Regions from separate parts of the Agarivorans sp. JK6 genome, predicted to be linked through region 4. Evidence: predicted binding sites of a transcription regulator. Region 4 holds the regulator's gene; each other region holds the start of a gene.
What was found. Region 4 encodes LexA, which represses DNA repair genes until DNA is damaged. Its sites were predicted from a motif close to TACTGTATNNNNATACAGTA; they were not measured.
Positions count from the first base shown of each region.

Region 1: recN (DNA repair protein RecN) is a predicted target of LexA. The motif match lies at 5,700-5,719, and genes of this name have one in related genera.
Region 2: recA (recombinase RecA) is a predicted target of LexA. The motif match lies at 3,972-3,991, and genes of this name have one in related genera.
Region 3: ruvA (Holliday junction branch migration protein RuvA) is a predicted target of LexA. The motif match lies at 4,445-4,464, and genes of this name have one in related genera.

Region 1 is NZ_CP113525.1:3,362,329-3,369,779, forward strand. It holds gene OV592_RS15605 (ABC transporter permease) at 55-909, opposite strand; gene OV592_RS15610 (ABC transporter permease) at 919-1,776, opposite strand; gene OV592_RS15615 (ABC transporter ATP-binding protein) at 1,766-2,881, opposite strand; gene OV592_RS15620 (extracellular solute-binding protein) at 2,926-3,996, opposite strand; gene OV592_RS15625 (arabinogalactan endo-beta-1,4-galactanase) at 4,389-5,603, shown strand; gene recN (DNA repair protein RecN) at 5,745-7,409, shown strand.
Region 2 is NZ_CP113525.1:1,431,051-1,438,501, forward strand. It holds gene OV592_RS06765 (peptidoglycan DD-metalloendopeptidase family protein) at 1-226, shown strand, start outside; gene rpoS (RNA polymerase sigma factor RpoS) at 282-1,232, shown strand; gene mutS (DNA mismatch repair protein MutS) at 1,302-3,866, opposite strand; gene recA (recombinase RecA) at 4,037-5,080, shown strand; gene OV592_RS06785 (regulatory protein RecX) at 5,115-5,564, shown strand; gene alaS (alanine--tRNA ligase) at 5,707-7,451, shown strand, end outside.
Region 3 is NZ_CP113525.1:2,457,310-2,464,760, reverse strand. It holds gene OV592_RS11490 (efflux RND transporter periplasmic adaptor subunit) at 1-1,276, shown strand, start outside; gene OV592_RS11485 (efflux RND transporter permease subunit) at 1,269-4,379, shown strand; gene ruvA (Holliday junction branch migration protein RuvA) at 4,506-5,126, shown strand; gene ruvB (Holliday junction branch migration DNA helicase RuvB) at 5,141-6,148, shown strand; gene ybgC (tol-pal system-associated acyl-CoA thioesterase) at 6,322-6,720, shown strand; gene tolQ (protein TolQ) at 6,710-7,393, shown strand; gene tolR (protein TolR) at 7,405-7,451, shown strand, end outside.
Region 4 is NZ_CP113525.1:413,916-421,366, reverse strand. It holds gene OV592_RS01950 (SURF1 family protein) at 1-57, opposite strand, end outside; gene OV592_RS01945 (DUF2909 family protein) at 50-253, shown strand; gene OV592_RS01940 (cytochrome c oxidase subunit 3) at 250-1,125, opposite strand; gene OV592_RS01935 (cytochrome c oxidase assembly protein) at 1,109-1,687, opposite strand; gene ctaD (cytochrome c oxidase subunit I) at 1,689-3,281, opposite strand; gene coxB (cytochrome c oxidase subunit II) at 3,293-4,399, opposite strand; gene lexA (transcriptional repressor LexA) at 4,691-5,338, opposite strand; gene OV592_RS01915 (cytosolic protein) at 5,691-6,029, shown strand; gene OV592_RS01910 (homocysteine S-methyltransferase family protein) at 6,629-7,451, shown strand, end outside.

The DNA of each region.
Region 1 (7,451 bases), 1.8 Mb from region 4:
AACTTAAGTGCAAAAGCCACAACAAAACGTTGTTATTTTTTAAACACTAAGAACTTAATCCTGTTTACTTTTGCCATCAAATAACATCGATACCAAAGCAATAAAAGCAGAGCCAAGCATCAATAATAATGACACAGCATTGAGCACTGGAGTTGACCCTTCTCGCAAGCGGTCATACATGGCAATAGTCAGCGGCGCGTCGGAACCTACCAGCATTAAGGTGGTATTAAAGTTTTCGAAAGACATTAAAAAGCTAACCACCGCAGCTCCAATTAATGCAGGGCTAAGAAACGGCAATACCACGGTAACAAAAGCTACCCAAGAATTAGCCCCTAGGTTTAGCGCCGCCTCTTCCAAGCTAAAGTCGAACTTACGTAAGCGCGCTAACACCACCAAGGTAGCAATAGTGGTAATAAACGCTACTTGTCCAATCACCACCAACACAAACCCCGGCCTTAACCACTCTAACTCCCAAGCAAAGCTGTTCTCAATGCTGTTCGCCAAGCTGCTACTGGCGACTAAAATCGCCACTCCTAAGATCACTCCTGGTATAACTAAAGGCAACAATAAGCCGATGTATAACCAGTTCTTCCCTGGGAAATCAAAACGAACGAACAGCCACGCATTGGCGGTGGCAAGCAGTAAGGAAAACAAGGTAACAAAACACGCTATCGAAGCACTCACCGCAATGCTAGATAACAAACCATCATCATAAAGAATGCCCAGCTTAGGTTCAGTTTGACCAATAAACCAATCAAAGGTGAAGCCTTGCCAAGGTAGTGCTGCAAACAAACTATCATTAAAAGCAAAAACCGCCACAATGCTTAATGGCAGTGCCAAAAAGACCAAGAACCCCACCATATAGAACTGATAAAGGGATTTAGCAGGGCCACGTAATTGATGCAACATAAGGCTCCCCTAGCGTCCCAAAGTACGACTGAATGATTGGCCACTTAGCTTTAAACCCAGCGCCACAACTAAAGACGAAACCAGCAATAAAATCACCCCAAAGGCAGCGCCTAATTCCCAATTAAAACGCGTAATAAACTGAGTAAAAATCTGTTCGGTAAACCAAAGGCTATCTTTTCCACCCAATAAACGCGGTGTTAAATAATTTCCTAGGCAAAGCATAAACACCATGATGCAACCCGATACAATGCCAGGCATTGCATAAGGAACAATAATAGAAGTGGTAACGTTCCAACCATTGCCACCCAAATCGTAGCCCGCTTCTATTAAGCTTTGATCTAAACCTTCTAAAGTACTTACTAATGGCACCACCATGAACAACATTGAGGTATACACCAACCCCACTAACATGCTCACATCGTTGTACAAAAATTCAATCGGTTGCTCGGTTAACCCCAGAGCCATTAAACCTTGGCTAATCACACCAGACTCACGTAGCAATATCATCCAACCGTAAGTGCGCACTAACTCACTTACCCAGAAAGGCAGTAAGCAACTTAACAACAGCAAACGTTTAACTTTACCTTGAGCCACTTTTGCAATGAAAAATGCCACTGGAAAGCTCACTAACAAGGTTATAAAGGTGGCTAACAACGACATCCACACTGTACGCAATAAGGTTCGCCAATAGAGCGGTTCGCCCAAAAACTGTTGGTATTGGTACCAACCTACGCTGTCCCCAGCCACATAATCCCGTTTGATGAAAGACAGCTCTAGCATCTGCAAATGTGGCAATACAATAAGCAGAACAAACCACAGCACAAAAGGAAGCAGTAATAAGTAAAACCCAAGCCCTTTAGCTTTCACCCTTCACCTCTTGGCTAATACAAATTGCTTGCTTAGCATCCCAAAATATTCGTAACTTACTGCCCGGAACTATGTGCTGCAAAGAAAAACTAGCACCTGGAGCCACTCGATAACTGTCTTGATGGTGAGTATCTTTAACTACCAAGGTGGAACTGGCGCCATCAAACAAACATTCTTCAACTTCTACATCAAACTGGTTATCGGCTTGAACTTCCCTTCCCGCTTCACAAATTCCAATGGCTTCTGGCCGCACAAATACATCCACCACCGACTTTTCTACTTGATCAATAGTAGTCGCTACAATCAGGTGGCGACCTCGAGCGGTTTTAAGTAAAGCAACACCTTGTCGTTGTTCACACACCACTGCTGAATGCGCATTGGTTTGGCCAACGAATTTGGCCACAAAGGCCGTATTCGGTTGATAATACAGCTGCTGCGGACTGGCTACCTGTTCAAAGCGGCCATTGTTCATTACCGCCACCTTGTCTGACATAACCAAGGCTTCAGATTGATCGTGAGTTATGTAGATAAAGGTTGTGCCAAATTCTCGCTGCAAGTGTTTTAGCTCAACTTTCATTTTTTCACGCAGTTTTAAATCTAGTGCACCTAATGGCTCGTCAAGCAACAGTAATCGAGGCTCCAGTACTAAACTACGCGCAATCGCAATGCGTTGTTTTTGCCCGCCCGATAACTGAGTAATTTGCTTGTTTTGACTGCCATCTAAGCCCACTCGCTCTAACACATCTTTAATCTTATGCTGTCGCTCGTTGGCTTTAATACCACGGCGCTTTAAGCCGTAAGCAATGTTCTCCGACACATTCATGTTCGGAAAAAGAGCCAAGTGCTGAAACACCATATTCACTGGACGCTTATTTGGCGCTAGCTCGTTAACCCGCTTTTGATGGATCTGAATCTCACCTTCACTGGGTGATTCAAAGCCTGCCAACATTCTTAATAAGGTGGTTTTACCGCAGCCAGAAGGGCCTAAAATAGAGAAAAACGAGCCAGCCTCAACCGAGAAATTAAGCTTATCTACTGCTGTAAATTCTGAGAAATGCTTCGAGAGGTGTTTACATTCAAGATCATATTTAGCGTTTTCCGCCATAGTACTTCCAAATAAAGCAGAGGGGCGCGAGCGCCCCAATAAAACTAGTTGGCCGCTTGTACGCGATCCAGTACTTTGCCTTCCATTGCTTCTAAACCAGCAGGAACAGCGGGGTACCACTTAATGTTGTCGATGTCGTCGCTACTAAAGCTGGCGTTAAACTGCGACTTCGCCAGTTCGTTTACGTAAGCGTCTGAACCTTTAGAAGCGGTGAAGTTACCTGCAGCTTCGGTAATTTTAGCTGCTACTTCAGGGCGCATAACAAAGTTAATCCACTTGTACGCAGCATCTACTGCTTTAGACTTTTTAGGAATGGCAAAAGTATCGATCCAACCCAAAGCTCCAGATTTAGGCGCTACAAACTGGATATTCTGTTGATCGCGATTTAGCTTCCAACCGCCAGCATCCCAAGCCATAGCGGCAACTACTTCATTAGAGCGCATCAAGTTCATTAACTCGTCGCCGCCAGACCAATAAGTCTTAACCAAAGGCTTACATTCCACCAGAGTCTTTTCAACTTTGTTCAATATTTCTTGGTACTTAACGGGATCAGCGTAAGCAGCAAATGGATCTTCACCCAATGCAAACGCAAAACCGATTAAGGTTGGGCGCTTTAAGCGATAAGAAATTTTACCCTGGTACTGCTGCTGACATAGGTCGGTGTAATCGGCCACATCTTTTGCCATTTCACCATTTACCACCAAGCCGCTGGTTCCCCACACATGAGGAACACCAAACACTTGCTCACCTACAGCAGTATTCTTTTTGGTAGCATCTAACATTGAAGTAATAATTTGGGCCTGCTCAATACGGGCTAAATCAATAGGCTGATAAATGCCAAACTGCTGTTGAACACCGGTGATTCGGTCTTGGCTAGGTTGGGCTAAATCAAACCCCGAGCCGCCGGTAGCGCGAAGTTTAGAGATCATGTCTTCGTTGTTTGATTTAGTCACTTTTACTTCAATGCCGGTTTCTTTCTCAAACATTTCGATAACTTCTTGTGGTGCATAGCCGCCCCAAGTAAGCAAACGTAAAGTTTCAGCATTGGCCTGCGCACTTACCATTGCGCCCATGCTAAGTGCCAAGGCACTTAATGATAAACGTTTATTCAACATAATCTCTTCCATGTAGTTCTACGGTTAAATGGTTTACCGACAAAAGCGGCTTATTTACAACAAGTATTTGATAAACATGCACCAATTTAATGACACTAATGTGACAAGCAAAAGCGTAGTCGCTAAATTTTTAAACAGCAAAGAACTTGAAAGAAAAAATTAACCACAGCAAATTAAGGTAAATTAAATAGCGCCCTGGAGGTAACAAACAGTTTTTGTGAAAAGCCTTTTCCAGCTCGCAATCTCACTTAAAAACAGTAGCTATATTGATGTTAAACCGATCCAATACACCTTTCACAAACAAAACTCTGTGTTTTACTTATTTAGCTGCAAAACAAAGCACAAATACCCACGGTAATCGCCAAACCATTGGCTATAAAACGAGGCAAACAATGAACTCGAGAATAAAGACAGCGCTATTGTTAATGGTGTTTATTGTTGCCGGCTGCCAGTCTGCGAACCAACTTACTAGCAGTGATAACAATGCCAGCATCACCGCTCCTGAGCTTAGAGATAATTTCATTCGTGGAATGGATATCTCGATGCTGCCTGAGATTGAAGCGCTGGGTGGAAAGTACTACCAAAACAGTATCGAGCAAGATCTAGTGAGCATCCTAAAAAACCATGGCGTAAATTCTATTCGGGCAAGATTATGGGTTGACCCTAGCTCTAGTAACGGTGAACCATTTGGGGGTGGCAACAATGACCTTGTGCGCTCCATAGAACTTGGCATACGTGCTCATCAGAACGATATGTCATTCCTGCTAGATATCCACTACAGCGATTTTTGGGCAGATCCTAAAAAACAAAGTAAACCCCAAGGCTGGGAAACCCTTACCTTTGACAATCTAAAACAGAAAGTATACGACTATACCACCGAGATAATGCAAGCCCACCAAGCCGCAGGTGTTATGCCAGACATGGTGCAAATTGGTAACGAATTAAATGGAGGAATGCTTTGGCCTGATGGAAAAAGCTGGGGACAAGATGGCAAAGAATTTGAGCGCTTATCACAACTACTTAAAGCGGGAATTCAAGCTGTACATGACAACAACAGTGGCAAAGAAATTCAAATCATATTGCACCTAGCAGAAGCAGGTAACAACCAAACCTTTCGGTGGTGGTTTGATGAAATAAGTGCGCAAGGTGTCGACTTCGAGATTATAGGCATGTCTTACTACCCATGGTGGCATGGCCCAATAGAACAAGTAAAAGCCAACATGGAAGATCTAATTGCTCGTTATAACAAGCCAGTGTTACTTGTTGAAACAGCCTTCCCTTTCACACATGAAAATGGCGACTCACTAGCCAACAGTTACTCAAGTGCAGATCCAATAGAAGGCTATCAAATAAGCGTAAGTGGGCAAGCACAATTTCTCGTAGACATAATGTCGTTAGTTAACGAGCTTCCAAATAATATGGGCTTAGGTATCTACTACTGGGAGCCCGCGTGGCTACCTATTCAAGGGGCCACTTGGTCGACAAACGCAGGCATGGAATACAGCGGCGATCAATGGGGCCTAGGGAACTCATGGGAAAACCAAGCCCTGTTTGATTTTGAGGGTAATGCCTTACCCTCATTAGAGGTTTTTAAACAGCAAGAGTAAGTGTTCAAATCTGTTCAAAGAAAAATGATACGCAGTATCTCTTCAAGGTAATACCGAACAACATTTAAGCTTTGAAGCTTGCATGTTTAAAAATAGAACTATATATTTATACAGTTACTGTATAAATAGTCAGGTAAGGATATGCTCACTCAATTAAGCGTACAAAATTTTGCGATTGTTCGGTTTCTTGAACTCGACCTACACCAAGGTATGACCACCATCACTGGTGAAACTGGTGCTGGTAAATCTATTGCCATTGATGCGTTAGGCCTATGTTTAGGCAATCGCGCCGAAGCCTCAGTAGTTAGGCAAGGCGCAGATAAAGCCGAAATTAGTGTTCAATTTGATTTAAGCAATAACCAAGGTGCCCAACTTTGGCTACAACAAAATGAACTGCTAAGTGACGATGAGTGTATTCTGCGCCGAGTGATCACCAAAGAAGGACGCTCGAAAGCCTATATTAATGGAACCGCGGTACCCGCTGCGCAGTTAAAAAGCTTGGGCCAATACCTTGTCAGTATTCATGGCCAGCACGCCCATCAACTATTATTAAAACCAAGTCAGCAGTTAAGCATTGTTGACCAATATGCAGCTCACCCTCAACTTATCCAAGATGTAAAACAAGCCTACCAAGCTTGGAAAAGCTTATGTAACGAGAAAGAGCTAGCAGAACAACAGCAAAATGAATTGGCTGCACAACGTCAGTTACTTGAATACCAAGTCAAAGAGTTAGATGAGTTCGCCCTGCAGCCCGGTGAATACCAAACGATTGAGCAGCAGCATCAATGTTTGTCTCATAGCACCGAGCTACAACAATCAAGCTATCAACTTACTCAGCTACTTGGCCACGATGAGCAAGTAAACGTATTAGATATGCTAGGCCAAGCCTGCAAAACAACCAGCCAACTGCTCGAATTAGACCCTAAACTAGATGCAATCAATAACCTATTGCACGAAGCTCAAATCCAAGTAGAAGAAGCCACTCAGCAGTTAAGTAGTTACAGTGAGCAATTGGATTACGACCCAGAGTTATTTGCAGAATTAGAAGAGCGTTTAAGCCAAGCCTTAGAGCTTGCAAGGAAACACCAAACAAACCCAGAACAACTGCCAGAGCTGCATCAACAGTTACAACATCAACTAGAACAACTAAGCCAACAAACAGAACGCTTTGAACACCTTGCCGAAGATATTGATAAGGCATGGCAACTATATTTAGCTAAAGCTAACAAGCTGTCTAAAAGTCGTGAGCGCGCCGCTAATAGCTTAAGCAAACAAATCACCAAAGAAATTCACAAACTAAGCATGGCAAAAGCCCAGTGTGAGTTTTCTTTACAAAGTGATGAGCAATTTACCAACGCCAACGGTATTGACCGAGTTGAACTACTGGTGCGCACTAACCCAGGCCAACCGATGCAGGCCATCGAAAAAGTCGCATCCGGCGGCGAGCTCTCACGCATAGGCTTAGCAATTCAGGTAATTTGTTCTGCCAGTATCTTAACCCCAACGCTAATTTTTGATGAAGTGGATGTGGGTATTAGCGGCCCAACTGCTGCAGTGGTTGGCGGCATGTTGCGCCAGCTGGGTAAACAATGCCAAGTATTGTGTGTCACTCACTTACCGCAAGTTGCAGGCCACGGCCATCAACAAATGCTGGTAAGCAAACAGCAAAAGAAAAACGAAACGATAACAAACATGCAAGCCTTGGATACAGAACAACGCCTTGGAGAACTAGCCCGCTTGCTTGCAGGTGATGAAATTACCGCTTCGGCGCTAGCAAACGCGCAAGAATTATTGATTAAGGATTGAATTCTTAGCATTCCAAGCTTCTTTTTATGGCAAGGCTTAGTT
Region 2 (7,451 bases), 1.0 Mb from region 4:
TGCATTACGGGGTTACGGAAAACTAATAATAATAAAACACAATGATGATTATTTAAGTGCTTACGCTCATAACAGTCGTTTACGTGTCAAAGAAAAACAGCAAGTAGTAGTAGGGCAACATATCGCCGATATGGGCGATACAGGAACAACAGATACGCGATTACATTTTGAGATCCGTTTCAAAGGAAAGTCAGTAGATCCAGCTAAGTATCTACCGGCACTCTAGCCTAGATTGCATATAACAATAACAGCAATCAGGTCTTGTTCAGGGAGGTTATGCTATGACCCAAGTAAAAACTGCTGTAAAACTTAAAAGCGTTTCAACAGAAAATTCAAAGAATCAAACTGTTGATAAAAAATCTGATAAAGATGACATCATGCAAGCCGATGTTTCCAAGAGTTTAGATGCTACTCAGCTCTATCTTGGCGAAATTGGTTTCTCTCCATTACTTACCGCCGAAGAAGAAGTCCTATATGCCCGCCGCGCCCTTAGAGGTGACGAAGCCGCGCGTAAAAGAATGATTGAAAGTAATCTTCGCTTGGTAGTAAAAATTGCTCGCCGCTATAATAATCGTGGTTTAGCACTGCTAGATTTAATCGAGGAAGGGAACCTTGGTTTGATTCGAGCAGTGGAAAAATTTGACCCCGAGCGTGGTTTCCGGTTTTCTACCTATGCTACATGGTGGATTCGCCAAACCATTGAACGAGCAATCATGAATCAAACTCGAACTATTCGATTACCGATTCATGTGGTGAAAGAACTAAATGTATATTTACGTACAGCACGTGAATTAGCCCACCGTTTGGACCATGAACCAACCGCCGAGGAGATTGCTGAAACGCTAGATCGTCCGGTTGAAGATGTCACTAAGATGTTACGTCTAAACGAACGCATCAGCTCAGTTGATACACCTATCGGTGGGGATAATGACAAAGCCTTGCTTGATATCATTTCAGATGAGAATGACCACGGACCGGAACACCGCACCCAAGACGACGATATGAAAAATAGTATCGTTGGTTGGTTAGGCGAGCTAAATAGCAAACAACGCGAAGTATTAGCACGTCGCTTTGGTTTACTAGGTTATGAAGCATCTACGCTGGAAGATGTGGGCCGTGAGATAGGCTTAACACGCGAGCGTGTTAGACAAATTCAGGTTGAAGCGCTACGTCGCTTACGTGATATACTTTCTCTACAGAATTTATCTATAGATTCGCTGTTTAAAGTGTAGTTAAAGAAATATTAGATAATAAAAAGGAAGCTTAGGCTTCCTTTTTTAGTTGCTGACTGAACAGGTAATTTAATGACTTTGCTGTTTTAGTTTATACAATAAATCTAAAGCTGCTTTAGGAGTTAGTTCGTTGGGGTCGAGCTGTTTAAGCTGCTCAACAACCGGGTGAGGTTCTGGTTCGCCTAAGTCCATGTTTAACTGAGCAGCTAAGTCTCCATTTAATGCATTTGAGCCAACAGGCTCAATCGCCTCAAGTTGTTTGAGCTTTCGTTTCGCTTGGTTGATGACTGCTTTTGGAATGCCGGCAAGAGCAGCAACTTGCAAGCCATAGCTTTTACTCGCCGCGCCATCTTGTACTTGATGCATGAATGCGATGGTGTCTTGATGTTCAACCGCGTCTAAATGCACATTAGCTACCCCTTCCAACAATTCTGGAAGCTGCGTTAACTCAAAATAGTGAGTAGCAAAAAGAGTTTGCGATTTAATTTTAGCTAATGCCTGCGCGACAGCCCAAGCCAATGACATACCATCATAAGTGCTTGTTCCTCGGCCAATTTCGTCCATCAGTACTAGGCTATTGGCAGTGGCGTTATGCAATATATTTGCAGTTTCAGTCATCTCAACCATAAAGGTAGAACGACCACTTGCCAGATCATCGGACGCACCAATACGAGTGAAAATCTTATCTATTGGTCCAAGCTCTGCGCTATCAGCCGGAACATAACTTCCCATGTAAGCCATCAAACAGATAAGTGCTGTTTGGCGCATATAAGTCGATTTACCACCCATGTTAGGGCCTGTAACTATTAATAGCTGGCGCTGTTTGTTTAGCTGAACTGGGTTGGCAATAAATGGTGTTTCATTTACATGCTCTACAACCGGGTGACGGCCGCCTTGGATACTAATACCTGAGTTTTTCACAAAGCTTGGGCGAGAATAGTTTAGGCTTTCCGCTCTTTCTGCCAAACAAGCTAGAACATCTAGTTGAGCAATGGCTTGAGCACTTTGTTGCATTTTGCTTAGCTCTGGCATTAACAGGTCGAGTAGTTGCTCGTATAACTGTTTTTCAAGGGCTAGCGCTTTACCTTGACTAGAAAGCACTTTTTCTTCGTGCTCTTTAAGCTCAGGGATGATGTAGCGCTCCATATTCTTTAAAGTTTGACGGCGAATATAGTGCTCAGGAACTTGTTCTGCATGGGCTCTGCTAACTTCGATATAAAAACCATGCACTTTGTTATAGCCAATTTTTAGATTAGCGATGCCTGTTTGCTCGCGCTCACGCTGCTCTATATCACTTAAGAACTGAGTAGCCCCGTCACTTAAGTTACGCCACTCATCCAGTTCTTGATTGTAGTCTGGCGCAATAACCCCACCATCTCGAATGAGTACTGGAGGATTATCAATAATTGCATTTTGTAGCAGTGTGAGGGTATCTGGGAACTCACCGATGTTTTTAGCTAAAGGGGCTAAAGCCTGGCAGTTAAGTAAATAACTTTGCAGCTCGGGCAGTTGGTCAAAAGCATTGCGTAAGCGAGCAAGATCCCGAGGACGAGCAGAGCGCAATGCTAAACGCGCTAAAATACGCTCAATGTCACCTATGGATTTAAGAATGCTTTGAAGTTGTGGATAGAGGTCAGCACTTAAGATCTCGGCAATACAATCTTGGCGAGCGACAACTTCTTGCTGATTGCTCAACGGTTGATGGATCCAGCGGTTGAGCAAACGGCTACCCATGGCGGTGGCGCTGCGATCTAAAATGGCGCTGAGAGTATTGTCATAAGTGCCGGCCAAGTTTCGAGTAAGCTCTAAGTTCTTTCGACTAGCTGCATCTAACTGAATAAACTGGCTTTGGCTTTCGATAATAATTGCGTTGATATGTGGCAATGCAGTGCGCTGGGTATCTTGCACGTATTGCAACAAGCAGCCCGCTGCCGACAGGGCGAGGGGATATTCACTCACGCCAAAACCATCTAGGTGACGAGTACCAAATTGTTGGTTCAGTACTTTTTCTGCAGTGGCTAAATCAAATTCCCACTCACCGCGTCGGCGCAAACCCTTGTAGCTTTGCAAACTTGGGTAAAATTCAAAATCGTCGGGGTAGAGCAACTCGGCTGGGCTTAGTCTCTGTAGTTCGGCTTGTAGCTGATCCTCGCCATTAAACTGATTGATAACGAAGCGACCACTGGCAATATCCAGATAAGCAAGACCAATTTGTTCCTGTTGATTTACTACGCTAACCAATAAGTTGTCTTGCTTTTCCTCTAGTAGCGCTTCATCACTTACTGTACCAGGGGTGATGATTCTAACTACTTTTCGTTCGACCGGCCCCTTACTGGTAGCTGGGTCGCCAATCTGTTCACAAATTGCGACTGACTCGCCTAGTTGTACAAGTCGTGAAAGATAGTTCTCGGCCGCGTGATAGGGAATGCCTGCCATGGGAATCGGCGTACCGGCAGATTGTCCACGTTTGGTTAGAGAAATATCCATTAGTTCAGATGCGCGTTTTGCATCCTCATAAAACAACTCATAGAAATCGCCCATCCGATAGAACAGAAGAATATCAGGGTGTTGCGCCTTTAGATTAAGGTACTGGCGCATCATTGGCGTATGTTTTTCTAGGTTTGTTTCAGTCATCAGCGTAATCGAATTATTGGCTATTTAGTTGAACGAAGCTGCAAGGATAAAAGCTGCCAGCTAATTAGGCAAAACTCTTTTAGGAATTTTATGGAATAAACTTGATACTGTATGAATACCCAGTATACTACTGTTCAACAAGATAGTTAAAAGCACCTAACGAGGGCGATATGGATCAGAACAAACAAAAGGCATTAGCTGCGGCCCTAGGCCAAATTGAGAAGCAATTTGGTAAAGGCTCAATCATGAAGCTCGGTGATAACCGTACCATGGATATTGAAACCATTTCTACCGGTTCTTTATCAATTGATATTGCTTTGGGTGCGGGTGGCTTGCCAATGGGCCGAGTGATTGAAATCTATGGTCCTGAAAGTTCTGGTAAAACCACACTGACTTTAGAAGCCATCGCGCAAGCCCAAAAAGTGGGTAAGGTATGTGCCTTTGTTGACGCGGAGCATGCTTTAGACCCTATCTATGCAAAAAAACTAGGTGTAGACGTAGACAACTTATTGGTATCTCAACCTGATACTGGTGAGCAAGCTCTAGAAATTACCGATATGTTAGCCCGCTCAGGCGCTGTAGACATGATTGTTATTGACTCGGTGGCAGCCTTAACACCAAAAGCAGAAATTGAAGGTGACATGGGCGATAGCCACGTTGGCCTGCAAGCACGTTTGATGTCTCAAGCATTACGTAAGCTAACTGGTACCCTTAAGCAAACTAACTGTATGTGTATCTTCATTAACCAAATTCGTATGAAGATTGGTGTAATGTTTGGTAACCCTGAAACTACTACTGGTGGTAACGCACTTAAATTCTACGCCTCGGTTCGCTTAGACATTCGCCGCATTGGCGCAGTAAAAGCTGGTGATGAAGTTGTTGGTAACGAAACTCGCGTTAAAGTGGTTAAAAACAAAATTGCACCACCGTTTAAGCAGGCTGAATTCCAGATTATGTATGGTGAAGGCTTTAACCGCTACGGTGAGCTGGTTGACCTAGGTGTTAAAGAGAAGCTGGTTGATAAAGCCGGTGCTTGGTTCTCTTACAAAGGTAATAAAATTGGTCAAGGTAAAGCAAACGCTTCTACCTACTTAAAAGAGCATCCAGAAGTTGCTCAAGAAATTGAGATGACGATTCGTAACAACCTGTTAAATAAGGTTGAGCTCGAAGAGCAAGAGCCTGCCGCTGAAGCTCCAGTAGATCAAGAAGCATAAGCGAGATAAAGGAGCCTAAGGGCTCCTTTTTGTTATGACTAATCGTAGTGCCTTACATACCACCATCGATTTGCTATCAAGACGCTCTTATAGCCAACAGCAGCTGTTGCAAAAACTGCGGCAAAAAGGCTACCAAGATGACGAAGTTAGTGATGCTCTAGAGTACGCGCAACAAAATGCTTGGTTAGATGATAGAAGTTATGCTGCATCGTTAACCCGCGCTAGGGTTAGCAGAGGCTACGGCAAAAACTATATTAAGCAGTATTTGCAAACCAAGGGTATTAGCGGTGATTTAGCGATTGAAGTTTTGGAACAGGATGACTGGGATTGGTACCAAGCCATCGAACTTTGTTTTAACAAGAGATTTAAGCAAGGTTTACCCAGCGACCGAATGCAAAAGCAAAAATGTACAGCCTACTTGTTTCGACGAGGCTTCGATTTCGAACTAATCAATATCTTGTATAGCGAACTACAACAGCAATAAGCCTCGAACACTTTGCCTGCAAAGGTCTGCGTGATATATTGTCGCGATTAATAACGGTTTCACCTTTTTTAGCGCTTATCGACGGGAAACTTTAGGTTTCACCGCTATGTCGAGTTGCTACAAACCCCCAGGAAAGAGTTTCATGAAGATGACTTCAGCTGAAGTAAGAAATGCATTTTTAAGCTTCTTTAACAGCAAAAATCACCAAGTAGTTGCCAGTAGTTCATTAGTCCCTCACGACGATCCTACCTTACTATTTACCAATGCGGGTATGAATCAGTTCAAAGACGTATTTCTTGGCATTGATAAGCGTAATTACAGCCGAGCCACTAGCTCACAACGTTGTGTGCGAGCAGGCGGTAAGCACAATGATTTAGAAAACGTAGGCTATACGGCGCGTCACCATACTTTCTTTGAAATGCTAGGCAACTTCAGCTTTGGTGATTACTTCAAAGAAGAAGCCATTGGCTATGCATGGGAGTTCTTAACTGAAGTTGTTAAGTTACCTAAAGAGAAGCTTTTAGTCACCGTTTACCAAACCGATGATGAAGCCTTTGATTTGTGGGCTAACAAAATTGGTGTGCCTAAAGATCGCATCATTCGTATCGGCGATAAGTCTCCAGAGAAAAAGTTTGAGTCAGATAACTTTTGGCAAATGGGTGACACTGGGCCTTGTGGTCCTTGTACCGAAATCTTTTATGACCACGGTGAACATATCTGGGGCGGTCCTCCGGGAAGTCCTGAAGAAGACGGCGACCGTTTCATTGAGATTTGGAACGTAGTATTCATGCAGTTCAACCGTCAAGCCGACGGAACAATGGATCCCTTACCAAACCCATCGGTTGATACCGGTATGGGCTTAGAGCGAATCGCTGCCATCTTGCAAGGCGTACACTCTAACTATGAAATTGATATTTTCCAGAACCTGATTGCAGCAGCTGCGAAAATTATTGGCACCAATGATTTGGAAAACAAATCATTGCGAGTAATTGCCGACCATATTCGTTCATGTGGTTTCTTAATCGCTGATGGCGTTATGCCTGCTAATGAAGGTCGCGGTTACGTACTTCGCCGTATTATTCGTCGGGCGGTTCGACATGGTAATAAGCTGGGTGCTACTGATGCATTCTTTTATAAATTATTACCAGCACTAATCGCTGAAATGGGTGAAGCCTACCCTGAGTTGCAAACTCAATTACCAGTTATTGAGCGTGTTCTTAAGCTAGAAGAAGAACAGTTTGCCAAAACCCTTGACCGTGGTTTGCTAATTTTGGACGAAGCTCTTAGCGAATTGGAAGGTTCGGTTATTCCAGGTGACTTGGTGTTTAAGCTTTATGACACTTATGGCTTTCCCGCAGATTTAACCGCTGATATCGCCCGTGAGCGAGAGTTAAGTGTAGATGAGGCCGAGTTTGAAGCGGCCATGCAAGCTCAACGTGAGCGAGCGAAGCAAGCCAGTAATTTTGGTACCGACTATAACGACAATCTAATTATTGACAGCGCAACTGAGTTCCTTGGTTACCAACACTTAGAAGCAGACGTTAAGATTGTTGAAATGTATAAAGATGGCGAGCCTCAATCGTCTCTCACCGGCGGTGACCAAGCTATTATCGTGTTAGATAAAACACCGTTTTACGCCGAGTCAGGTGGACAAGCTGGCGATGCTGGCGAGTTAATGTATGAAGGCGGAAGTTTTGTTGTGCAAGACACTTTAAAAGTGGGCAAGGCTTTTGTACATAAAGGTTACCTACAAGGTGGTGACTTAAATGTTCAGCAGCAGGTGCAAGCTAAAGTTGATTCTCGTCGTCGCTGGAATACTGCGTTAAACCACTCGGTAACACACCTATTGCACGCTGCATTGCGCCAAACCTTAGGTGAGCACGTTAC
Region 3 (7,451 bases), 2.0 Mb from region 4:
TTTTCCTGGCATTGCCATTGGAGTACTTTTTCTGGTCTTGGCTATTGCTACAAAGGAAGTTGCACCGGTAAATGCTCAGCACCAGTCTTCCCGTTTAGTTGAGGTGGTGGGTTTAGAGCAGCAAACTGCTGCTCCTGTAGCGGTGGCTTACGGAAGAGTAGAGCCTAAAACCAGCTGGGAAGCTGTAGCGGAAGTAACCGGCAGTTTAGTTTATCGTCATCCCTTGTTAGAAGAGGGACGGTTTCTTCCAAAAGGAACCTTGTTGCTTAAAATCGACCCGCTTGAATACAGCCTAAAACTGGTTCAGGCAGAGGCCAACTTAAACGCAAGTAAAACTCAATTGGCTCGACTAAACCAAGAAGAAACCAATCTTAAAGTGAGCTTAGATATCGAACGTCAGCGAGCTTTGTTGGTGGATGAAGAGTATAAACGTAAGCAAAAGCTTAAAGCGCAAAATCTTATTTCCAGCTCAGAGTTAGAAAACCAAAAACAAAACGTACTCATTCAAAACAACGTGGTTCAAGAGCTTGAGAATGCCTTACAGCTTATCCCCGATGATAGACGTGTTGCCGAAGCACAACTCGCGGTGGAAGAGGCCAAACTTGAGGATGCGCAACGGCAACTGAGTAAAACAGAAATAGTGCTACCTTTCGATGCCAAAATTGCAGAAGTAAATATTGAAACTGAGCAGGTGGTTAACTTGCAATCGGTAATGGTAGTGGCGCAGAAGCTGGATGTAATGGTAGCCGATGTGCAGCTGTCGTTAAACGATATGCGTCATTTGGTTAGCAGCGTTCAGCACTATCAAAATGCTTTAGGTTTACCTTCAATTGATGAGTTGGAATTTGAAGCATCTGTTAGTTTGGTGGCGTCTGGTATTGAGTATCGGTGGCCCGCTACGGTCACTCGTGTTGCCGAATCGGTGAGTGTAGAGCAAGCTACAGTTGGTATGTTTTTAGAAGTTGCACAAAATATTGCAGAAATGGATTTAGCCCAGCAAATCCCGCTTACTAAAGGTATGTATGTGCAAGCAACCATTAAAGGTTATCCGCAACAGCACTATGTGGTGCCTGAACGTGCTTTGCATGGCAGCAGTATTTACCTCATGGATGACCAAGACAAACTTCGCATAATCCCTATTACTGTGTTGTTTAGAACTGAACAAGGTGTGGCTATCAGTGGCGAGATTAGCAGTGGACAGAAGCTAATTCTTAATGATCTTATCCCTGCCGTAGAGGGAATGAGTTTGCGATTAGAGGACGCGACGAATGCTTAATTATTTTATTCGCCATCCTACTCTAGCAAACCTTGTAATGGTGAGTTTTATACTTCTCGGCTTAACTAGCCTTAGTACCTTAAAGCGTGAAACCTTTCCCGAGTTTACCAATCCCTTCATTATCGCAACGGTGGTATACCCGGGGGCGTCACCTAGTGAAGTGGAAGAAAGTTTATGTATGCGAATGGAAGACGCAGTTGATGGCTTATCAAGTATTGAAGAAACCCGCTGTGAAGCGGTTGAAGGCCTTGGCTCGTTGGTTGTAAAACTTGATGGTAATGCCGACGTAGGGCGAATGTTGGTTGATATTCAAACCGAAATAAATGCAATTAAGGATTTCCCAGAGCAAATAGAACCGCCCGTAGTAAAAGAAATGGATTGGGCCGAGCCAGTTGTCGATATCGCAATAAGTGCGCCAGCATCTTGGCCTGATTTAAAAGCTTACGCAGAAGAGCTTAAACATATCCTAAAGGTTGATTACGGCGTAGCGATGGTAAGCGTGAGTGGATTTTCGGATCATCAGCTACGCGTTGAGTTAGATCACACAGCGCTGCGTAGGTTAAACCTTAGCGTGAATGATGTAGCTAGTACCATTAGCCAGCAAAACATAAATTTGCCGGCCGGCACTATTGAGCTTACCGATAAAAACTTGTTAATTCGTTTTGATCAGCGTAAACGAGACCCTGTTGCGTTGGCTAAAACGGTGATCGCCTCAGATAACAATGGCAGCGTTGTGTACCTTGGTGATATAGCCACTATCAGTGATAGATTTGAGTTAGACGAAGAAAAAATCCTCTTTAACAACTTTCCATCTGCGGTACTTAAAATCAGCAAAAACAAAGCAGATGATGCTTTGCGAATTAAGCAGTCTGTTCAGCAGTTTGTTGATGACCAGCGCCTTGTTACGCCGGAAGGAGTGAGCTTAACCCTTACCAATGATATGTCTTCTCTATTGAGCGATCGTCTAAACATGATGCTCAAAAATGGATGGCAAGGGATTATCTTGGTCTTTTTGAGCATGTGGTTGTTTTTCTCGCTGCGTTACTCATTTTGGATTGCAGCTGGATTACCGGTAGCCTTTATGGGCGGATTGTTTTTAATGTCGGTGTTTGGACTGTCAATCAACATCATGACGCTAGTGGGCTTGCTTATGGCCATTGGTATCATGATGGATGACGCGATTGTGATTGCAGAATCCATTGCCGCGCATTTAGAACGTGGATTAAGCGCTGACCAAGCAGTAGTAAAAGGCGTTAAAAAAGCCGCACCCGGGGTTATCTCGTCGTTCTTCACCACCATTTTTGTACTGGGAAGCTTGATGTGGTTAGACGGTCAAATGGGGGCTGTGTTAAGCGTGGTTCCCATGGCCTTGTTATTGGTGCTATGCATTAGTTTGGTAGAAGCATTTTTAATTTTGCCTAATCACCTTCGTCATACCTTGCAGCACAAAGGAATTGAACGGCCTACTAGCGGGTTTAAAGCTAAATTTTTAAATGCTTTTGAAAACTTCCGGCTTAACAAGCTAGTTCCGGCAGTCGCCTTTGTAGTGAAATGGCGTTACGTTTCGCTTGGAGCAACGTTTGGTTTATTGCTGTTATCTTTTTCATTGGTGATTAGTGGTTTAGTTAAATTTACCGCTTTTCCAGAGTTAGATGGCGATATTGCAGAGGCAAGGATCATCCTTCCTCCTGGGTCGAGTTTGAGCCAAACGGAGACGCTAGTTACTGAAATCGTAAATGCTGCGCAACAAGTTGGAGAACGGTTCACCCAAGATAACAATGAACCTCAGACGCTTATTCACGATATAACCGCGCAATACAACTTTAATGCCGATGCTGGCGAGTCCGGCCCGCATGTAGCTACAGTGCGCCTTGATTTACTCTCGGCTGAAGTTCGCAATAGTTATATCGAAGATTTTATTGCGGCTTGGCGCGAACAAGTTGGCGAGCAAGCTTTACCTTTAGCGTTGGCGTTTACTCAACCAACGATGGGGCCGGCAGGGCGGGCGATTGAAGTTCGTTTGCAGCACTCAAATCTAGATACACTAAAATCTGCTTCAGTTGAACTACAAGCTTACTTGGGCAAGTTTCAGGGTGTGAATAGCATCTTAGATGATATGCGACCTGGCAAAGAAGAGGTGGTTATCTCTCTTCGAGGTGGTGCCGAGTCATTTATGGTTAATGGCCAAATGGTCGCGGAGCAGTTGCGCGCTTCTTACCAAGGAGTCATTGCTGACGAGTTTCAAATTGGCCCAGAAAATATGCAAATAGACGTAAGGCTTAACAAGCAACAGTCCGGAAGCTTGCAAGCCTTAGCAAATTTTCCAATTGTGTTAGCAGATGGACAGCAAGTACCGCTATCGTCGATTGCAAACATTGAATATCAGCGCGCTTATGTACGCATTCAACGAATTAACAGTTTACGCACTGTGACAGTAATGGCAGATGTTGATACCCGAGTGGCCAATACCAACGAGGTGATGCAACTGGTACAAAAAAGCTTTTTGCCTGAGCTTCAAAAACAGTTCCCAGGCTTACGGGTAGATTTTGAAGGTGAAGCTAAAGAAAGCGCGAAAGTAGGGGCTTCTTTAAGCAAAAGCTTCGCCATTGGCATATTTGGTGTGTTTGCAATTTTGAGTTTTCAGTTCAGAAGTTACTTAGAACCGGTAGTAGTGCTTACGGTGATTCCTATGGCGCTAATTGGGGTATTGTGGGGGCATTTTTTATTGGGGCACAATCTAAGCATGCCCTCAATACTAGGGTTTATCTCCCTAGCAGGTATTGTAACCAACGATTCAATATTGCTGGTGCAGTATATCCGTTATCATTTAGATGAGGGAGACGATGTTTATCAAGCAGTAGTGAATGCAAGTAAAGAGCGCTTTCGGGCAGTGTTTTTAACCTCGTTAACTACAGCTGCAGGTTTGTTGCCTTTATTGTTAGAAACCAGCTTACAAGCTCAAGTTGTGCAACCAATTGTGGTGTCGATAGTATTTGGCATTATTGCGTCCACTATGATGGTGTTATTTATTATTCCTGCAGCCTATGCGGTATTAGCCGATTGGAATTTGGTCCATAAACATAAATCGCTGCAACATGAATAAGGCCTAATACTGAAGACGAGAACCTAGCAAGGCTTAATTGGTGCTAATTAAACTTTTAACTCAAAGACTGGATATATATCCAGTCTTTGAGTTAAGCTAAGCGCAGTTAGTTTAGGAGTTTATGCAGTGATCGCTACCATTAAAGGTATCTTAGAAGAAAAAGTCCCCCCCTTTGTTTTAATTGATGTGGCTGGAGTAGGCTACGAAATTCAGCTACCTATGAATTGCTTTTACCAGCTACCAGAGCTGGGCGAGTCGGTACGCTTGTTGACTCACTTCATCGTACGAGAAGATGCTCAACTGCTTTATGGCTTTCATGATAAGGCTTCACGCTCTTTGTTTAGAGAGTTGATAAAAGTAAATGGCATTGGGCCCAAAGTAGCATTAGCTATTTTATCTGGTTTAAGTTGTGAGCAGTTTGTGTTTGCGGTTAAACATGAAGATCTATCGAGCCTAGTGAAAGTGCCAGGCATTGGAAAGAAGACCGCCGAGCGTTTATTGGTAGAAATGAAAGACCGCTTGAAAAACTGGAATGTAGAACTTCCAGAAACGCCAATTAGTGATAGCCTAAGCAGCCATGGCGATTTACCTTTACAAGCAAGTGTAGATCCAAGAGATGAAGCCATCGCTGCATTAGAGTCTTTGGGTTATAAAGGTAATCAAGCTGATAAGTTGGTTAAACAAGTATGGACCAGCGGCATGAGTAGTGAAGAGCTGATTAGAGAAGCCTTAAAAGCGGCACTGTAATAAAGGTAAACTAGATGATTGAAGCTGACCGTTTGGTTGCAGCCACACCAGTAACTGAAGAAGAGAGTGTAGATCGAGCGATTAGACCCAAAAAGCTTGAAGATTACACCGGTCAAGACGCGGTTGTAGAGCAGTTAGAAATTTTTATTGAAGCTGCTCGTCGTCGCGACGATGCTTTAGATCATTTGCTCATTTTCGGCCCACCTGGCCTAGGTAAAACCACCTTGGCTAATATTGTTGCCAACGAGTTGGATGTAAACATTAAAACCACCTCTGGCCCGGTGTTAGAAAAAGCCGGTGACTTAGCGGCGCTGTTAACCAACTTAGAGCCTGGCGACGTATTATTTATCGACGAAATTCACCGCTTAAGTGCTGTAGTTGAAGAAGTGTTATATCCAGCAATGGAAGATTATCAGCTGGATATTATGATCGGCGAAGGACCAGCAGCGCGTTCGATTAAGCTGGACTTACCGCCTTTCACCTTGATTGGTGCAACCACTCGAGCAGGAATGCTAACCTCTCCTCTGCGTGACAGGTTTGGCATCGTACAGCGTCTAGAGTTTTACAATACTAAAGACTTATCCGATATCGTTAAACGAAGTGCTCATTATCTCAATTTAGACTTAGATGACGAAGGGGCCTGGGAAGTAGCTAAACGTTCTCGAGGAACGCCTCGAATTGCAAATCGCTTATTACGTCGAGTTCGTGATTATGCCGATGTGAAATTTGATGGCAAAGTCACTCAACAAGTTGCTGCACAAGCACTCGATTTGCTTAGCGTAGACAGTGCAGGCTTCGATTATATGGATACCAAGTTACTTAAAGCCATTACCGAAACTTTTGCTGGTGGCCCGGTGGGTTTAGACAACCTGGCAGCTGCAATAGGTGAAGATAAAGAAACCATAGAAGATGTACTAGAACCTTTCTTGATTCAACAAGGTTTTTTGCAACGCACTCCTCGCGGGCGCATTGCCAGTGATAAAGCCTATTTACACCTCGGTTTAGACCTTCCTAAACGATAAAAATGCTGTCGTTTAATAACGACAGCATAGCCAAAAAATGAGCTTAAAGTGTTTAATTTTAAGCCGTTATTCCAATTTTCTTTGTCAATTATCTAAATTAAGTGTTTAGAGTCTTAACCTTGGGCACCAGCCTGTGTATAGTAATTTGTAATTATATATTTGGGATAGGTTTAATGTCGGTTTTAGCTGTTCGGGTTTATTACGAAGATACCGATGCTGGCGGGGTGGTTTATCATGCCAACCATATTAAGTACTTCGAACGAGGCCGCACAGAATGGTTGCGCGAGCTTGGCTATGATCAAGATGTATTAATGAAACAAGATTTGTGTTTTGTTGTGCGCTCGCTAAATATCGATTACAAACTTCCTGCTTTATTCAACCAAATGCTCTCGGTAGAAACCACCATCAATAAAATGAAAAGAGCCAGCTTGGTATTTGAACAAACCATTAGAAATGCTGATCAACAAGTCATCGCCCAGGGAATGGTTACTGTAGCTTGTGTCACATTGTCATCAATGAAGGCCACGGCCATTCCTGAAACGTTAAAAGAGGATTTACTCGGTGCACTCTGATATGTCATTTATCGGCTTGTTTTGGCAGGCGAGCCTATTAGTTAAGTTTGTAATGCTGTTGTTAGTGAGTATGTCTGTTTATTCATGGGCCATGATTATTAACCGTAATCGCGTTTTAAAGGCTGCTAAAACTGCTAGCGATGCTTTTGAACAAAAGTTCTGGTCTGGTGTAGACCTAAATAAGCTTTACCAAGAGAGTAACGCCCGAGCAGATCACCTGCAGGGGATGGAACAAATTTTTCACTCGGGTTTTCGCGAGTATGTACGTCTACATAAAACCAGTGGCCGTAGCGCCGATGCAGTAATGGACGGTACTTACCGTAGCATGCGGGTATCGTTATCGCGTGAGGTTGAATCACTAGAAAATCAGTTACCCATGCTCGCCACCATAGGTTCGATTAGCCCATATATCGGCCTATTTGGTACGGTGTGGGGTATTATGAATGCCTTTATTGCATTGGGTGAAGTTCAACAAGCAAGTTTGAACATGGTAGCTCCAGGTATTGCAGAAGCACTTATCGCGACAGCAATGGGCTTATTTGCAGCAATTCCCGCTGTTATTGCCTTTAACCGTTTTTCTACGGGCGTAGCTAAACTTGAACACGGCTACGCTAACTTCATGGAAGAGTTCTCTAGCATTTTACATCGCCAAACACACAGCGGTAGTAATTAAGAGGAGCTAGCGTGAATCATTATCAACGTCCTAAACGACGTTTAGTTGCCGAAATTAA
Region 4 (7,451 bases):
CAAGCGGTAAGAAACTGTTTTTTTATCAGCCTGTTGAGAGAGCTTAGTTATGGTCATAAAACTGCTAATTACCGCGTTAATCCTGTTTGTGGTGGTGAACATGCTGTTTGCTTTACGGGTAATGCTAAAGGGCGGAGAAAAACCAATGACCCATTATTTGGGAAAACGCTTAATCTTTAGCGTGTTGGTTATCCTTTTGGTTTTACTCGCCATGGCCTTGGGCATTATTCAACCCAACCCACGCCCTTACTAAAGCACATAGACAAAAATAAACAGACACAACCACACCACATCTACAAAGTGCCAATACCAACTCGATGCCATAAATGCAAAGTGACTCTTACCGGTGAAGTGGCCTTTTAGTACCCGCAAAAACATCACCGTAAGCATGATTGCGCCTAAAGTAACGTGTAAGCCGTGAAAACCCGTGAGTAAGAAAAAGGTATTGCCATAAATGCCTGAATCAAGGCGCAAGCCTAATTCCTGATACGCGTGAATGTATTCTTCAATTTGGAAAAATAAGAAAGCAAAACCTAGCACCAAGGTAATGGCTAACCACATTTTAAGTGGCCCACGTTTATCTTTTTCTAAACTCACATGAGCAAAGTGCAAAGTCACTGACGAAATCACCAGAATTACAGTATTCAACAGTGGCAAGCCGAACCAGCCCATCGCTTGGGTGGTTGTACCGCCGGGCGTTTCAACTAGCGGCCACATGGCAGTAAACTCTGGCCATAACACCGCGCCAGTCATTTCATTATTACCAGCACCGCCCAACCAAGGCACAGCAATCATTCTGGCGTAGAATAACGCTCCGAAAAATGCACCAAAGAACATCACCTCAGAGAAAATGAACCAACTCATGCCTTGGCGAAAAGAGCGGTCCATTTGGGCACTATATAAGCCATCCATACTCTCTTGGATAACATTGCCAAACCAACCAAACATCATGGTAACAATTACCACAAAGCCACATGACAATATCCAAAGGCCGTAGCTTTGTTCACTGCCCATTTGTTGAACAGAAAAACCAGCGCCCATGGCGATTAGGAATAAACCCACCGCGCCAACAATTGGCCATATACTTTGCGCAGGAACGTAATACTTCTCATAAGGCTGCGTCATTGCTCACCTCTCCATCGGCACTTACTTGTGCAGTTTCAGATTCAATCGGCTCGCCCTCTACGGCAAATAAGGTGTAAGCCAAAGTTAAGGTATTTATATCTTTAGGTAACTCAGGATCTACATAGAAGAACAATGGCATGTCTTGTTGCTGACCTGGAGCTAGGGTTTGCTGCTCAAAACAAAAACAGCTGACTTTTTTTAGATGATTGGCCGCCAAACCAGGGCTAACCGAAGGAACCGCCTGCACCGTGCCACGTTTGGGAGTAAGGTTACTAGCACTAAAATCAACCTGTAGCGTCTCACCTGGATGGACTTTTACTTGGTTAACCTTAGGGCCAAACTTCCAATTAAGCCCTTGCGGCACATAGCTAATAAACTCCACGGTTACGGTGCGCTGTTGGTCGGTAACAAGGCTTATTTCACTGGCTTCTGTAGCTGTTTTGCCGTTAATGCCGGTAACCTGACAAAATACGTCATACAGCGGCACTAAGGCGTAACCGAAGCCGAACATAGCCACTACTACAAGCAGCAGCTTTGTGACTAAACGGCCATGGCCAAGCATATTATTTAATCTCCGGCGGTGTAGAGAAACTATGGTAAGGCGCTGGCGATGGCAATGCATCCCACTCTAAGCCCTCTGCGCCTTCCCAAGGTTTAGCCGGAGCAGGTTCACCGCTTCGAATACACTTAATCACCATGTACAGGAAGATGAACTGCGACAAACCAAAGGCAAAACCACCAATACTCACAATGGCGTTAACATCGGCAAACTGCAACGCATAGTCTGGAATACGCCGTGGCATGCCACCTAAGCCTAAAAAGTGCATAGGGAAGAACAACACATTTACCGAGATAAGCGAACACCAGAAATGTAGCCGGCCCAAGCCTTCGTCGTACATATTACCGGTCCACTTTGGTAGCCAATAATAAGCAGCGGCCATAATCGAGAATACCGCGCCTGTTACCAGTACATAATGGAAGTGCGCCACCACAAAATAAGTGTCGTGATATTGGAAATCCACCGGCGTAATCGCCAACATCAATCCCGAGAAACCACCAATGGTGAACAGCACAATAAAGGCCAGCGCGAATAACATCGGCGTTTCAAAGGTCATTGAGCCGCGCCACATGGTGGCCACCCAGTTAAATACCTTCACCCCAGTAGGCACCGAGATCAGCATGGTACAAAACATGAAGAACAACTCAGCCGCCACAGGCATACCCGTAGTAAACATATGGTGCGCCCACACAATGAAGCTTAAACCAGCAATAGATGCAGTGGCGTAAACCATCGAGGCATAACCAAATAACCTTTTACGAGAGAAGGCTGGAACAATCGCCGAGATAATGCCGAATGACGGCAAAATCATAATGTAAACTTCAGGGTGACCAAAGAACCAGAATATGTGCTGGAACAATACGGGGTCTCCCCCACCAGCAGCATCAAAAAACGACGTACCAAAATACTTATCTGTAAGCACCATGGTCACTGCACCCGCTAATACCGGCATCACAGCAATCAGCAAAAATGCAGTGATAAACCAAGTCCATACAAACAGCGGTAACTTCATGTAAGTCATGCCGGGTGCACGTAAGTTCATAATGGTAACAATCACATTGATCGCCCCCATAATCGAACTAATCCCCATAATATGCACCGAGAACACAAACAAAGCGGTACTGTCTGGGCTGTAGTTAGTAGAAAGCGGCGCGTAGAAAGTCCAACCAAAGTTAGGGCCACCACCTTCCATAAACAACGAGGCCAACAGCATGGTGAAAGCAAAAGGTAAAATCCAAAAGCTCCAGTTATTCATGCGAGGCAAGGCCATATCTGGCGCACCAATCATCATAGGAATCAGCCAGTTAGCCAAACCGGTAAAGGCCGGCATCACTGCACCAAACACCATGATTAAGCCGTGCATGGTGGTCATTTGATTGAAAAAGTTAGGTTCAACTAACTGTAAACCTGGTTGGAACAGCTCGGCGCGGATCACCATCGCCATCGCGCCACCGGTAATAAACATGGCAAAACTAAACCACAAATACATTGAACCAATGTCTTTATGGTTAGTGGTCAATACCCAACGCATTAAACCGCGCGGGGCACCGTGATGGTGCTCATCATGGTCAGCATGAACGTCACTAATCGTGCTCATTATCTCTCTCCCTACTGCGCTGCGTTTTGCACGGCCACAACATCCTTGGCCTGCACTAAATCACCGGTATCATTACCCCAAGCGTTACGCTCGTAGGTAATTACGGCAGCCAGCTCTTTTAAACCTAGCTGTTTACCAAAGGCTTGCATCGCAGTGCCCGGTACACCATTCACAACTACTTCAATATGTTTGCCCACATCACCAATAGCGATTGGACTGTCTTTCAAGCCAGGGAACACACCTGGTAAGCCTTCACCGTTAACTTGGTGACAAGCCGCACAACTTTTGTCGTAGACTTTTTTGCCCAGCGACATCAGTTCGTCTTGCTCCATAGTCATAGCAACCAGTTCTAACTCTTGGGCTTGTTTGGCTTGATAAGCAGCTTCTTCTTCGGCTAACCAAACATCGTAATCGGCCTGCGTTTTAGCGATAACCACAATCGGCATAAAGCCGTGGTCTTTACCACATAACTCAGCACACTGGCCGCGGTATATGCCGGGTTTATCAATGATGGTCCAAGCCTCATTAATAAAACCTGGGTTGGCGTCTTTCTTAACTGCAAAATCCGGTACCCACCAGGAGTGGATAACATCTTCCGAAGTCATCAAAAAGCGTACTTTTTTATCGATGGGCAATACCAGCGGTCGGTCTACCTCAAGCAAGTAGTTTTTGCGTTTTTCCAGCTTGCCGTTAACTTCATCCATATCAGATGCCAGCACACTGTAAAATTCCAGTTCACGGTCAAAGTATTTGTAATGCCACTTCCACTGGGAACCTGTTACTTGAATGGTGATATCGGCATCGGAAGGATCTTCCATGGCCAACAGGGTTTTAGTGGCAGGAATCGCCATCCCAATCAAAATAATGAAAGGAACGATGGTCCAAATAATTTCTACTTTGGTACTTTCATGAAATTGAGCCGGCTTGGCTCCTTTAGACTTGCGATGATGAAAAATAGCCCAGAACATGGCGCCAAACACCAGCACCCCAATAGCACAACAAATATAAAAAATTGTCATGTGCAGGCCATAAACCTGCTCACTAATGGCGGTAACACCCGGACGTAAGTTGAATGACATTTCTTGCGCAAATACTTGCGACGAAAAGAATGTCAGCATTATTAGCTGAATCCATCGGCCCACAGCGCTCTCCTTTGCTAGTAGCCAACGACAACAACTCTCCAAACTAGGAAAGTAGCTGCAGAAAAAGGGAAATCCCCCACCCCAAAAGTAGTAGACAGCAACAGCTAAATACAAGCTACTGCTTATAAATTAACCCCTAAGTTAAAGAAATGTAAATATATTGTTGAGATTTTTATGGATAAACACAAAAGATGTGATGCTAACGACAAAAGCCCAAATCGGGCTGATTTGGGCTTAAAAAGAGCGGAACTTATTGCTATGTAAGGCTTACATCCAATCGGCAGTGCGAATAATACCTACCGCCAAGCCTTCGATTTCGATGCTTTGATACTCTAAATCAACTTCAATAGTTGAGAGCTCTTCATTCTCTGGGTGCAAGTAAACCATTTTACCGTCGCGCTCAAAACGCTTAACCGTAACATCGTCTTCTAAACGTGCCACCACCACTTGCCCATTATGAACATTATTGGTTTTGTGCACCGCTAACAAGTCACCATCCATAATGCCGATGTCTTTCATACTCATTCCCTGCACCCGCAGTAAATAATCAGCATGAGGATTAAACAAGTTAGCATCTACCGCATAGTGCGACTCTACATGCTCCTGCGCCAAAATAGGCTCGCCTGCAGCCACTTGGCCGATTAAGGGTAAACCGGGTTCTAAGTCTTCGGCCACTGGCTCATTAGCGCTGGCTGGCAAATACTCTTCACTAATGCGAATACCGCGCGAAGCTCCAGGGATCATCTCAATAGCCCCTTTCTTAGCAAGTGCTCGTAGGTGCTCTTCTGCCGCATTAGCGGAACGAAAGCCTAATTCTTTAGCGATCTCTGCACGGGTTGGCGGCATACCCGTTTCGGAAATATGACGACGAATTAATTCAAATACTTCTGTTTGACGGGGTGTTAAGGGCTTCATAGTCTACCTGTAAGTTTATACAGCACACTGTTAGTATATACAGCATGAGCAATGAAGCAAGGATTTATCTAAATCAGTGACTTATTGTAGGTTTCAGTTTCTTTGGAAATCTTTCCGCTACTTTAAAACTACGCTCCAAATTTTGAGTTGTAGATTGCAATGTGATGGAAACTGAGTCAGAAGTAAGATGCTAAGTATCTAGCTAACTCCCCTTTGGGCAAAAGCGTGTTTCAAGTTGACCTCGTGAATGTCCGGAAATGGCACAGAGTTACCGCCTTTAGCAACTAAATCTCTACTACGCTCTTCCCCTGATAGTGATAAAATCGCCGCATCAGAATTACCGAGAAACACTATGTTTATTCATCATGTTAACGGCATCGACTGGCTGGTGATTACAGCTTTTGAAGAACTAAAAACAATGTTTATCGAAGAAGCGGGGGCGATCCCCTCATGCTTCTCTACTGCCAGCGAGCTGAGCCTGATTGATCAAGCCAAGCGCACCCATGGATATTTGCCTACATTCAGCGGCGTAATCACCGATACGGGCACTTTTCAAAGCCAATTTAACGAAGAAGATTTAAACCCACAGCTTGCCTGCTTAGTGGAGGGACGCGGGCGGGTGTTTATCTATCACGGCGGCTTTGTCGCTTTTGTGGATGACGAGCAAACCTTTATTACTCGATTGGACTGACAATTACTTTGTAAGTTGAAACCAGCGAACTGGAATCGCTAAGCATTCATTCGCATGCGTTTCGTTTATTAACAGTGTACGAATTGAATGGAGTTGGGCTCTATATTTAGAGAAAAAAGCAATGCTGCGGTTAACTGGCGAGCAATCCCCCTAGACAAACTGACTTAGAAAGAGTTTTAAAAAAGCGATTTTTGACGCTCAAACATAGCAAAAATTGTTATTTCCACCCCAAACCAAAAAACCAATAAGAAATTGAAAAAATATAGATAAAAAGCTCAAACGCTGGCACCAAAACTATAAGCAAATTTTTAACTAAGAATTTTGCTACTAAACGAAATTCTCGGCCGCGCTAAGCTTGCTAAAATTGAAAGCAACAAGAGATTCCACGAAATGGCTGCCTTCATTTTTCTAAACGATTCTATCCTTAAGCGATGCTTAGACTAAAACACGACGCCTTATAATTCAGAGCTTTTAATCGAACAGCTCTTAGAGGTAAAACCTGCTTCATCAACATGAAAAACTTTCATTATTTAGTTGCTTTATCTGAATTAGACTCATTTATGATAATTAGGGTAATGCGTAGTGGTGGTATAGAAATAATGAGTAAACATGTAGCGGTGTTAGATGGTGGAATGGGCCGAGAACTTAAAAGAATGGGAGCGCCTTTTTCACAACCTTTATGGAGTGCTCAAGCACTGATCGAATCACCTTCCTTAGTACGCCAAGCTAATCAAAACTTTATAGATGCGGGCGCCGAAATAATTACTGTAAACAGCTACGCTTGTGTGCCTTTTCATCTAGGTCAGGAATTATTCGAACGCCAAGGGGCAGTGCTTGCGCAACTGGCGGCTAAGATCGCTAACTCTGTAGCAAAGGGTGCTATAAGCAACAGCCAGCGCTCGATTACGGTTGCTGGGGCCATCCCACCGGTACTAGGCAGTTATCGACCCGATCTGTTTGAACCAAAGCAAGCAATGGGCATACTCGACACTTTGGTAGCAGCTCAAGAACCCCATGTAGATATGTGGATTGCCGAAACCATTTCTATCATTGAGGAGTTTAGTACTATTCAACAGGCACTTAAAAACAGCACTAAGAAAAAGTACTACTCTTTCACCCTGCAAGATGTCCCCAGTGAGCAGGCAAGCCTAAGGTCTGGCGAGTTACTTGCTGACACAATAAAACAAGTTTGCGATACCGGCGCTGATGGAATGCTATTTAACTGTTCTATTCCTGAGGTTATGGCCGAGGCAATAAAACAGACTAAGGCGCTAAGTAAAGCGTTCGGAAAAGAGTTAGAAATAGGCGCTTATGCCAATAGCTTTGGTCCCATTCAAGCAGGTCATAAAGCCAATAACTCATTAAATCAAACTAATGCTGTATCGGCTGAAGAGTACCTAGAGTTTGTAAAACAGTGGCACC